Linked DNA regions of Nisaea sediminum. The protein of the gene in region 2 binds, or shares a complex with, the protein of the main gene of each other region. Links are inferred from orthologs where the notes say so. Each region holds a gene or a part of one and is shown on either strand. Other genes may lie near its edges.

Evidence for each region.
Region 1: the proteins of dnaN (region 2) and IG122_RS20405 are in contact, whole or in part, in a solved structure (PDB 1OK7), measured with the Escherichia coli proteins. The link is inferred for Nisaea sediminum from one-to-one orthologs.

What each region holds. Positions count from the first base shown.
Region 1 is NZ_JACZCQ010000011.1:35,405-39,207, reverse strand. The notes cover bases 819-3,803. They hold IG122_RS20405 (DNA polymerase IV), read right to left. Parts: upstream 2,995-3,803; coding sequence 1,642-2,994; downstream 819-1,641. Other genes in these bases: IG122_RS20400 (ROK family protein), read right to left, coding at 3,031-3,803; IG122_RS20410 (EipB family protein), read left to right, coding at 821-1,630. Also shown: IG122_RS20420 (GGDEF domain-containing protein), read right to left, coding at 1-536; IG122_RS20415 (hypothetical protein), read left to right, coding at 583-789. UniProt on the Escherichia coli protein: Poorly processive, error-prone DNA polymerase involved in translesion repair and untargeted mutagenesis. Copies undamaged DNA at stalled replication forks, which arise in vivo from mismatched or misaligned primer ends.
Region 2 is NZ_JACZCQ010000006.1:526,516-532,298, forward strand. What follows is about bases 1,167-3,961. They hold dnaN (DNA polymerase III subunit beta), read right to left. Parts: upstream 3,226-3,961; coding sequence 2,107-3,225; downstream 1,167-2,106. Other genes in these bases: recF (DNA replication/repair protein RecF), read right to left, coding at 1,167-2,018; dnaA (chromosomal replication initiator protein DnaA), read right to left, coding at 3,411-3,961. Outside these bases: gyrB (DNA topoisomerase (ATP-hydrolyzing) subunit B), read right to left, coding at 1-815; more of recF, read right to left, coding at 840-1,166; more of dnaA, read right to left, coding at 3,962-4,823; rpsT (30S ribosomal protein S20), read right to left, coding at 5,563-5,783. UniProt on the Escherichia coli protein: Confers DNA tethering and processivity to DNA polymerases and other proteins. Acts as a clamp, forming a ring around DNA (a reaction catalyzed by the clamp-loading complex) which diffuses in an ATP-independent manner freely and bidirectionally along dsDNA.

The sequences.
Region 1 (3,803 bases), on a different replicon or contig from region 2:
ACCCGGGTGTTCAGTTCGCGGTCGAGCGCCCGGATACGGGCGGCGGCGTCATCTTCGTCCGCACCGGACATGATGACGGCGAATTCGTCTCCGCCAAGCCGCGCCACGCTGTCGGTTTCGCGGGTCCGCGATTGCAGGATGCGGGCAACCGTGACCAGCAGCGCATCTCCGGCCGCGTGACCGTAGGTGTCGTTCACGACCTTGAACTTGTCGAGATCGATCATGAGGAGCGTCCCGGCGATCCCCTGGCGTTTGCAGGCCGCAAGGGCCGTCTGGAGACGATCGGCGAAACCGCGGCGGTTCAGCAGGCCGGTGAGTTCGTCGGTGACGGACAGGCTCTCGAGATAGGCGATCCGCTTTTCTTGGCGGGCGATCCGGTTTTCGGCTTCCGTCATCGCGATCATGGCGAGGCGCAGCGCGATCTCGGTATCGTCCAGACCTTCGTCCTTCACGATTTCCGAGGCACGGTTTGCGATATCCACCGGCATGCGGGAGAGGAGATTGCCGACGTCAAGATTTGCAAATGCGCTCGTCAATTGCGTGTCTTCCGGTTTCCGTTCTTGCGGGTGCATGAAGCCAGACATGTCACACCACCTGGTCGTTGTTTCTCGCCCTCATGGAATGCAGACCCTGTGCCAACGCGAATTTGAATTGGAACTAATTGAAATTAAGGAAATATTTCTTTCAACAGCCGGTTTTATTCTGCCGTGGGAACGCCATATTGTTGACCGGCAGGCAGGATTTGCCGGGTATGGGGAAAGCTATGCCGGGTCGGCGTGCTACATATGAGCCGCTGCCATCATGCCGGACGGAGGGACGTGTGGACTCAATCTTGAAGAAGGCTTTCGCGCTCTGCGCCGTGCTGGCGGGTGTGCTGCTATCCACCGTGGAGGCTGAAGCCGGCGCGGTGGACCGCCTTGTCCCGCACAAGGCGCTCTACAAGCTCTCCCTCAAGAGCACGGCGGCCAATACCGAGATCGTCGGTGTCGGCGGCCAGATGTCCTTTGAATGGCGCAACGAATGCGACGGCTGGGCGATCAACCAGCGCAATCTGATGGTGCTTCAGAGCGCCGAGGGTGGCGTGCGCAGCGTCGATTCCGTGATGAGCACCTGGGAGGCCAAGGACGGTTCGTCTTTCCGTTTTATCGTGAAGAAGGAATTCGACGGCAGCAGCGGCGAGACAATCGAGGGCCGGGCTGTCAGGGCGGCCGACGGGTCGGTGACCGCGGCCTTCTCGGAGCCGGAAGCCATGATGATGGATCTTTCGGCCGAGGTGCTGTTCCCGAGCCAGCATACTTTCCTTCTGCTCGACAAGATCGCGGCCGGAGAGAAGTTCTTTTCCGCCCCCCTGTTCGACGGCTCGGAGTTCGAGCCGGCGAGTTTCGTCTCGGCGGCGATCGGACGCGAGAAGACCGCCGAGGGCGGGGACGATCCTCTGTTGTCAGGCACTTACTGGCCGGTGCGCCTCGCGTTCTATGGCCCGGAAAACAACGCGGAAACGCCGGATTACGAACTTTCGGTCGACCTGCTCGCCAACGGGATCGCGCGCCACCTCGTGATTCACTTCAAGGAATTCACCGTGGACGTCACCCTGCAGCGTCTCGAGCGTCTCGCGCCCGCCGGCTGCTAGCGGCAAGCAGGTCAGTCCGGCCCGTCTTCCGCTTCGGGTAAGCGCGAGCTGACGCCCTGCTTTTCCATTTCCTGCTTGAAACCGCGGCCTTTCGTGATCGCTTTCTGGCCGAGCTTCGCCCGTACCGCGTCCATCGCGTGCTCCACCTTGCGCCGCCGTCCGAGCCCGGGATCGGCGAGGTCGGGCAGGTCCGCCCCGTCCGGATCCGCAAGGTCGGAGACGCCGATCCCGATCAGCCGGAACGCCCGTCCGTCGAGCTCGCGTTCCAGCAGCCGGCGCCCGGCCCGATAGAGCGTATCGGCCATCTGCGTAGGTCCGGACTGGTGGACCTGCCGGCTGATCTGCTTGAAGTCGGCGGTCTTCAGCTTCAGGACGATCGTCCGGCCGCTCAATGCCTTGGTCTTGAGCCGCCCGGACAGTTCCTCGGCGAGGCGCCAGAGGATCGGGTCCAGTTGGTCCAGGGTTCGCAGGTCCTCGGAGAAGGTGGTCTCGCAGGAGACGCTCTTAGTCTCGGATTGCGGGTCGACTTTACGGTCGTCGCGGCCCTGGGCGAACCGGGCGAGCCGGGTGCCGATGCTGCCGTAGCGGCGGATCAGAGCGTCTTCCTCCATGCCCTGGAGGTGCCCGACGGTCTCGATCCCATCCCGCCTGAGCTTCTCGTGCAGCGACTTGCCGACGCCCCAGATCGTGGTGACCGGGCGGTCGCGGAGAAACGCGCGCGCATCTTCCCGTCCGATGGCGGCGAAGCCGCGGGGCTTGTCTAAATCGGAGGCGACCTTGGCGAGAAATTTGTTGTAGCTGAGACCGATCGAAGCGGTGACGCCGATTTCCGCTTCTATGCGGGCGACGAGCCGGCAGAGGGTCTCCGCTGGAGGCGCGTGATGGAGGCGCTCCGTGCCGCCCAGATCGAGGAAGGCCTCGTCGATCGAGATCGGTTCCACCAGCGGCGTCACCGATTGCATGAGCTCGCGGATCTGTTTCCCGATCCGGCTGTATTTCTGCATGTCGGGCTTGATCACCACGGCATGCGGGCAGGCCTTCAGGGCCTTGAACATCGGCATGGCTGAGCGGATGCCGTAGGTCCGGGCGACATAGCAGGCCGCGGAGACGACGCCGCGCTTGCCGCCGCCGACGATGACGGGCTTGCTCAGAAGCTCCGGGTTGTCGCGCTTTTCCACCGTGGCGTAGAAGGCGTCGCAATCGATATGGGCGATGGAGAGCGAGCGGATCTCCGGGTGCGTCGAAACACGGGGCGAGCCGCAGCGGGGGCAGCGGGCGCCGTCCGCCGACGGCAGGCTCTCATGCCAGGAAAAACAGCTCCTGCAAATCGCGGGCAGTCTCGTCGAGACATCGCTCTCGGTCATCGTTCCGCTACCGGCACCGTATTGAGAAACCGGGATCTAAGCCGTTGCCGGCCACAGCCATGCCGCACCACGCACGCCGCTGGAGTCGCCGTGAACCGGGGGCCTTAGCTCCGTCCGCACGATATCGGAAAAGACGTGCGGCTCCCAGAGGCGCGGAACCGTTTCGTAGAATCGTGTGATATTGGACAGCCCGCCGCCAAGGACGATGATATCCGGGTCGAGAATATTGATGACATGTGCAAGCGCGCGGGCGAGGCGCTCCTCGTAACGGCCGAGCACCGCGTCGGCGATCCGGTCGCCGTCCTCGGCCCGCGCGGCGATCTCGCTGCCTGAAAGAGAGGCGCCTCCGGCCGAGACATGCTGGCGCTCAAGCGCCGGTCCGCAGAGGAAGGTCTCTATGCAGCCGTGCCGACCGCAATAACACTCGTCTCCCGGGCGCTCGTCGTCCCGGGGAGCGGGCAGGGGGTTGTGTCCCCATTCTCCGGCGATGGCATTGCGGCCTTCCAGGGCCTCTCGCCGGATCGCGATCCCGGCTCCGACTCCTGTTCCAAGGATCACTCCGAAGACGACCTCTCCGTCGCGCCCGGCACCGTCGACGGCTTCCGAGACGGCGAAACAATTGGCGTCGTTCTGAATTCGGACGGGCCGCCTGAGCGCCTCTTCGAGGTCGCGACGCAACGGCATTCCGATCAGCCAGGTGGAGTTTGCGTTCTTCACGAGGCCGGTATCGCGGGAGACCGTTCCGGGAATGCCGATGCCGATGGAGCAGCTTTGTCCGATCCGGTTTTCGGCGCGCTGGACCAGGCCGG
Region 2 (5,783 bases):
TCCATCGCGACCTCGACGGTGATCCCGTCGCGCTCGCCGATAACCACGATCGGTTCGTGCAGCGCCTGGTGGTTGCGGTCGAGATATTCGACGAAGGCCTTCAGGCCGCCCTCGTAATAGAGGTCGACCTTCACCGGCTCCGCTTCGCGCGCGTCGGTCAGCAGCACATGCACCCCGGAATTGAGGAAGGCGAGCTCGCGCAGGCGATGTTCCAGCGTCTTGAAGTCGAACACGGTCTTGGTGAAGGTCGCGGACGACGGCAGGAAAGTGATCTCGGTGCCCTTCTTGCCGTTCGCGGGACCGACCACCTCGAGCGGCGCCTCGGCCTCGCCGTGGCGGAAACGGATGACATGCTCCTTGCCTTCGCGCCAGATGCGGACCTCGAGGCTCTCGGACAGCGCGTTCACGACCGAGACGCCGACGCCGTGCAGGCCGCCGGAGACCTTGTAGGAATTCTGGTCGAACTTCCCGCCCGCATGGAGCTGGGTCATGATCACCTCGGCGGCGGAGACGCCCTCCTCGGAGTGGATATCAACCGGGATGCCGCGGCCGTTGTCCGTGATCGTCGCCGATCCGTCCGCGTTGAGCGTGACCGTTACGAGATCGCAATGACCTGCCAGCGCCTCGTCGATGGCGTTGTCCACGACCTCGTAGATCATGTGATGCAGGCCCGAGCCGTCGTCGGTGTCCCCGATATACATGCCCGGCCGCTTCCGGACCGCATCAAGACCGCGCAGGACCTTGATCGATTCGGCGCCGTACTCGGCCTGCTCGCCATTCGCGCCGTTCTGTTCCGGAAGATCGTCTTGTGCCATGTCGGCTCCCAGTTACGCAGGTGATCAGTCGGACCGGACCGCGCCGTCCTCGACGGCGAAGAACTGACCGGCGCCCTCGAGGGACGCGAAAAGCGCGCGGTCGGTACCGGTCATCCAGACCTGCCCGCCGAGCGCGAGGAGAATATCATAAAGCGCGGCCCGGCGGCCGCTATCGAGATGCGCCGCGACCTCGTCCAGCAGCAGGACCGGCACCGCGCCGGTCTCCTGCGCGCCGAGGCGGGCATGGCCGAGCACGATGGCGATCAGAAGCGCCTTCTGCTCGCCGGTCGAACAATGCGGCGCCATCATGTCCTTCGGAAGGTGACGCACAAGAAGATCGCTGCGGTGCGGGCCCGGCACCGGGGCCGGCTCGCTGCCGTTGAGACGCCGCGTGGCTTCGAGCTGCGCCTTCAGATCGTCCTCCACCGCCAGCGCAGGCCGGGTGGCGATATCGGCCTCGACCTCTCCTTCGAGGGAAAGCTCGGCGCCCGGGAACGGGCCGGAGCCGGCTTCCGTCTCCGCGTTGAGGCGCGCCACCAGACCGGTGCGCGCCGCGGCGATGGCGACCGCCTTCTCGGCGATGGATTCCTCGAGCGCCGCAAACCAGGCCCGGTCGCGGGTCCCGTTCTTCAAGAGCCGCGCCCGCTCGCGCAGCGCATGGGTATAGGCGTTCACCCGGCCGGCATGGTCCGGATCGAAGGTATAGACCAGCCGGTCGAGGAAGCGGCGCCGGTTGGAGGCGCCCTCGATGAAGAGCCGGTCCATCTGCGGCGTCAGCCAGGAGACGGAAAGATGGTCTGCGAGGGCGGACTGGCTTTTCGCCGGAGCGCCGTCGATCCGCACAAGCCGCTTCTCGCCGCCGGAGCGGCCGTCACCCTCCGGGCCGGGATCCCGTCCGGTACCGATTGAGACCGTGCCCTCGAGCCCCTCCACCTCGGCGGCGACCGCCCAGTTGGCATGGCTGCCATCCGGCTGCGCGCGTCCGACCTCGGAAATCTGCGCCCGGCGCAGCCCACGGCCGGGAGAGAGGAAGGAGACGGCCTCGAGCAGGTTGGTCTTGCCGGCCCCGTTCGGGCCGGTCAGGACCACCGCCGGCGCATCGGTCTCGATGCGGGCGGCGGTATAATTGCGGAATCCGGTCACGGACAGGCGGCTGACGCACGGCGAAACCCGTCCGGCGCTGATCTCAGCCGGTCCGGGCATCGGTCGGGACATGTCCGTGTTTCGCAATGCGTTCAACATTTCCATTCGTGCTGGCTCGGCCGCCGGGCCGCCTGGGACCGGTCCGTCCTCAGACGCGCATCGGCATCAGCACGTAAAGCGCGCTCTCGTCATCCTGGTCGAGGATGATCGTCGGCGAGGCCTGATCGGCGAGCTTGAACACCGCCTTCTCGCCCTCGATCTGACCGGTGATGTCCAGCAGGTATTTCGAGTTGAAGCCGATCTCGAGATCGCTCGCACTGTAATCGACCTCGACCTCTTCCTGCGCGGTGCCGTTATCCGGGCTGCTCGCCGAAAGGGTCAGCTGGCCGCTGGTCACGGCGAGTTTCACAGAGCGGGACTTCTCGGTCGAGATCGTCGCCACGCGGTCCACCGCCTCGGAGAAGCGCTGACGGTCCACATGCAGCATCTTGTCGTTGCCGCTCGGGATCACCCGCTCATAGTCCGGGAAGGTGCCGTCGATCAGCTTGGTGGTGACCACCGTATCCTCGAAGGCGACACGCAGTTTGGTGTCGGAAAGGGAGACCGTGACATCGCCCTCGACCTCGCCGATCAGCTTGTAGATCTCGTTCACAGCCTTGCGCGGCACGATCACGCCCGGCATCTCCTCCGCGCCCTGCGGCAGCGGCATCTGCACCCGCGCCAGACGGTGGCCGTCGGTCGCGACCGCGCGCAGCACCTTGACGCCATTGGCGTCGGCCGCGTGCAGATAGATGCCGTTCAGGTAGTAGCGGGTCTCCTCGGTGGAGATCGCGAAACGGGTCCGATCGATCAGCATGCAGATATCGGCCGCGCTGATGACGAAGCTGTGCGGCAGGGCATCGCCGCTGAGGGCGGGGAACTCCTCCGGCATCAGGGCCGGCAGGGAGAAGTTCGAGCGCCCGGCGCGGATCGTGACCCGGCTGACATCGCCTGTCGCGGCCAGCTCGACATCCGATCCCTCGGGCAGCTTGCGCACGATATCGTAGAGCGTGTGGGCCGGCACCGTGACGACGCCGGGCTCCGCCACTTCGCAGGCCACGGACTCGACGATGTCCATGTCCATGTCGGTCGTGCTGAGGGAGAGCCGGCCATCCGCCGCCTTCAACAGAACATTGGACAGAATCGGGATCGTATTCCGCCGTTCCACCACACTTTGGACGTGTCCGAGAGGCTTCAGCAAAGCCGCGCGATCAATAACGATTTTCATATTCTTCTACTTATCGGCTGGAACGTTGATCCCCAATTTACCCACCCGCCGGCAGCCATGGGCCACCATATGAGGCAGGTCCGTGAAACTATAGCACAAGTGCATGGTGCTTGCGGTAGTTTCAAGGGCAAAAAAGTTCGCTTTTCTGACCTATTGGGATCGGCGCCGGAAGCGGCCTCCGGGGGTCAGGATTCCAGCATCCGGCGGAGCAGGTCGACATCGTCGTTGAACTGCTTGTCCAGGCCCCGAAGCTCCTCGACCTTCTTCACCGCGTGCAACACCGTGGTGTGGTCGCGGCCGCCAAATTTCCGCCCGATATCGGGCAGCGACTGCGAGGTGAGCTGCTTGGAGAGATACATCGCCACCTGGCGCGGCCGCGCGATCGCACGCGAGCGGCGGGCCGAGTGCATCTCCGAGAGCCGGATCTGGAAATGGTTCGCGACCTGACGCTGGATTTCCTCGACGGTGACCCGGCGGTCATTGGCCCGAAGCAGATCCGCCAGGACCTCCTGGGTCATCTCCAGCGAGATATCGCGACCGACCAGCGTCGAATGCGCGACGATCCGGTTCAGCGCCCCCTCGAGCTCGCGGACGTTCGAGGAGATCTTGTGCGAGAGGAATTCCAGCACCTTCTCCGGCATCTCGACGCCGAGCCGTTCGGCCTTCGACTGCATGATACCGAGGCGCAGCTCGTAGTTCGTCGGATGGATATCGGCCACCAGACCCCAGCCGAGGCGGGAGCGCAGCCGCTCCTCCATGCCTTCGAGGTCGGTCGGCGATTTGTCGGCGGAAATCACCACCTGGCGGTTCTGGTCCACCAGCGCGTTGAAAGTATGGAAGAACTCTTCCTGGGTGGAATCCTTGCCGCTGATGAACTGCACATCGTCGATCATCAGCAGGTCGACCGAGCGGAACTGTTCCTTGAAGGCGACCGTATCACGGAAACGCAGCGCCCGGATGAACTGGTACATGAACTTCTCGGCGGAGAGATAGATCACCCGCCGGCGCGGATCCTTCTGCCGGACATGCCAGGCGATGGCATGCATCAGATGCGTCTTGCCGAGACCGACCCCGCCGTAGAGGAACAGCGGATTGAACGGAACCGCCTCGCTTTCCGCAACCCGGCGGGCCGCGGCGAAGGCCAGTTCGTTCGGCTTGCCGACGACAAAATTGTCGAAGGTGAATCGCGGATCGAGCGGCGCCTCGAAATCGGGCCGCGCCTCGGGCTCGTAGGCACCCCTCACCGCCGGTGCCGGCATCGGCGCTCCGATCTCCGCGGCATCGGCAGCAAGGCCTTCGGTCTCGGACGCCTCGGACACCGGTTCGGCCTTGGCCCGGCCCGCGGCAAAGATTGCGATCGATTTCACGCCGGGATGTTCGACAGACCAGATCGCGCGCAGACGATCGGAATATTGCGACCGCACCCGGTCGCGCACGAAGGGGCTCGGCGCCCGCATGATCGCGGTGCCCTCGTCGATGCCCTCGAAGCTGAGAGGCTTCAGCCAGTTCCGGAAAACCGCATCGCCCAGTTCGGTCCGCAACCGACCGCGCACCCGCGCCCAGCATAGTTCCTGATCACCGGCCACGTCCGCGGTCATTTGCCCGCTCCCGCCAACATGCCGCCCCGGTCCGAATTCACCCAACACATTCAAACCTCTTCTTGTCCCCTCTTCCAACGAAGCTTCGGTCATCTAGTTGCCCCACCCAATAATGACCGGCCAGTCAGACCGTCTTAACCCCGGACGCACTTTCCCCAGCGGAAATCGCTCCCGGCGACGCCCTGAACTCTTCGGGTTGTGCGAAATAAAACTTCGAAATGCTGAAGTTCTTACTTGGCGCTCGTGGTGAAAGCCTGTCCGAACCACAACATATAGCGAGCACCGGAACTGAAGTTTTGAAATTTACTATTCATTTTGTTTGCACCCCAGCGCGGCAACAGGCAGCCAAACTACCCAAGAGCCCCCCTGTGCGCAACCTAGACTCTGTCCAAAATGACGATTTTTTTTCGTTCCGGGCGCGGATCTTTTCCTTGACAGAATCAATCTCCGCTTTGAATCAAAGCCTTGAATTCCGTCCTTCAAAGATGACATCGCGTTCCGATTTCATCCTCCGGAAGGAAGTTATTAACATACTGTTTTTAATGAGATTTTATAACTAAACGCGCCGCATCGGGGCACCCGGCCAGGCTGCCGGACCGGATTCCGGTCACCAAACCCCAACGAAACTGTCATCGAGCGGTCACGGAAAGCCGTTCCCAGGCAAACACGGACGGCAAATATGAAAAAGCCGCGGCAAGGGCCGCGGCTCTTCAATCCAGTCCTGTCGGCGCGACAGAACTTAAGCGGAAATCGCCTTGATGCGTGCGGACAGCCGCGACAGCTTGCGGGCCACGGTGTTCTTGTGCAGAACGCCCTTGGTCACGCCACGCTGCATTTCGGGCTGCGCGGACTTGAAGGCGGCCTGGGCCGCTTCCTTGTCCCCGCCGGCAATCGCCGTCTCGACCTTCTTCACGAAGGTGCGGATCCGGCTGATCCGGGCATGATTGACGACCCGGCGCC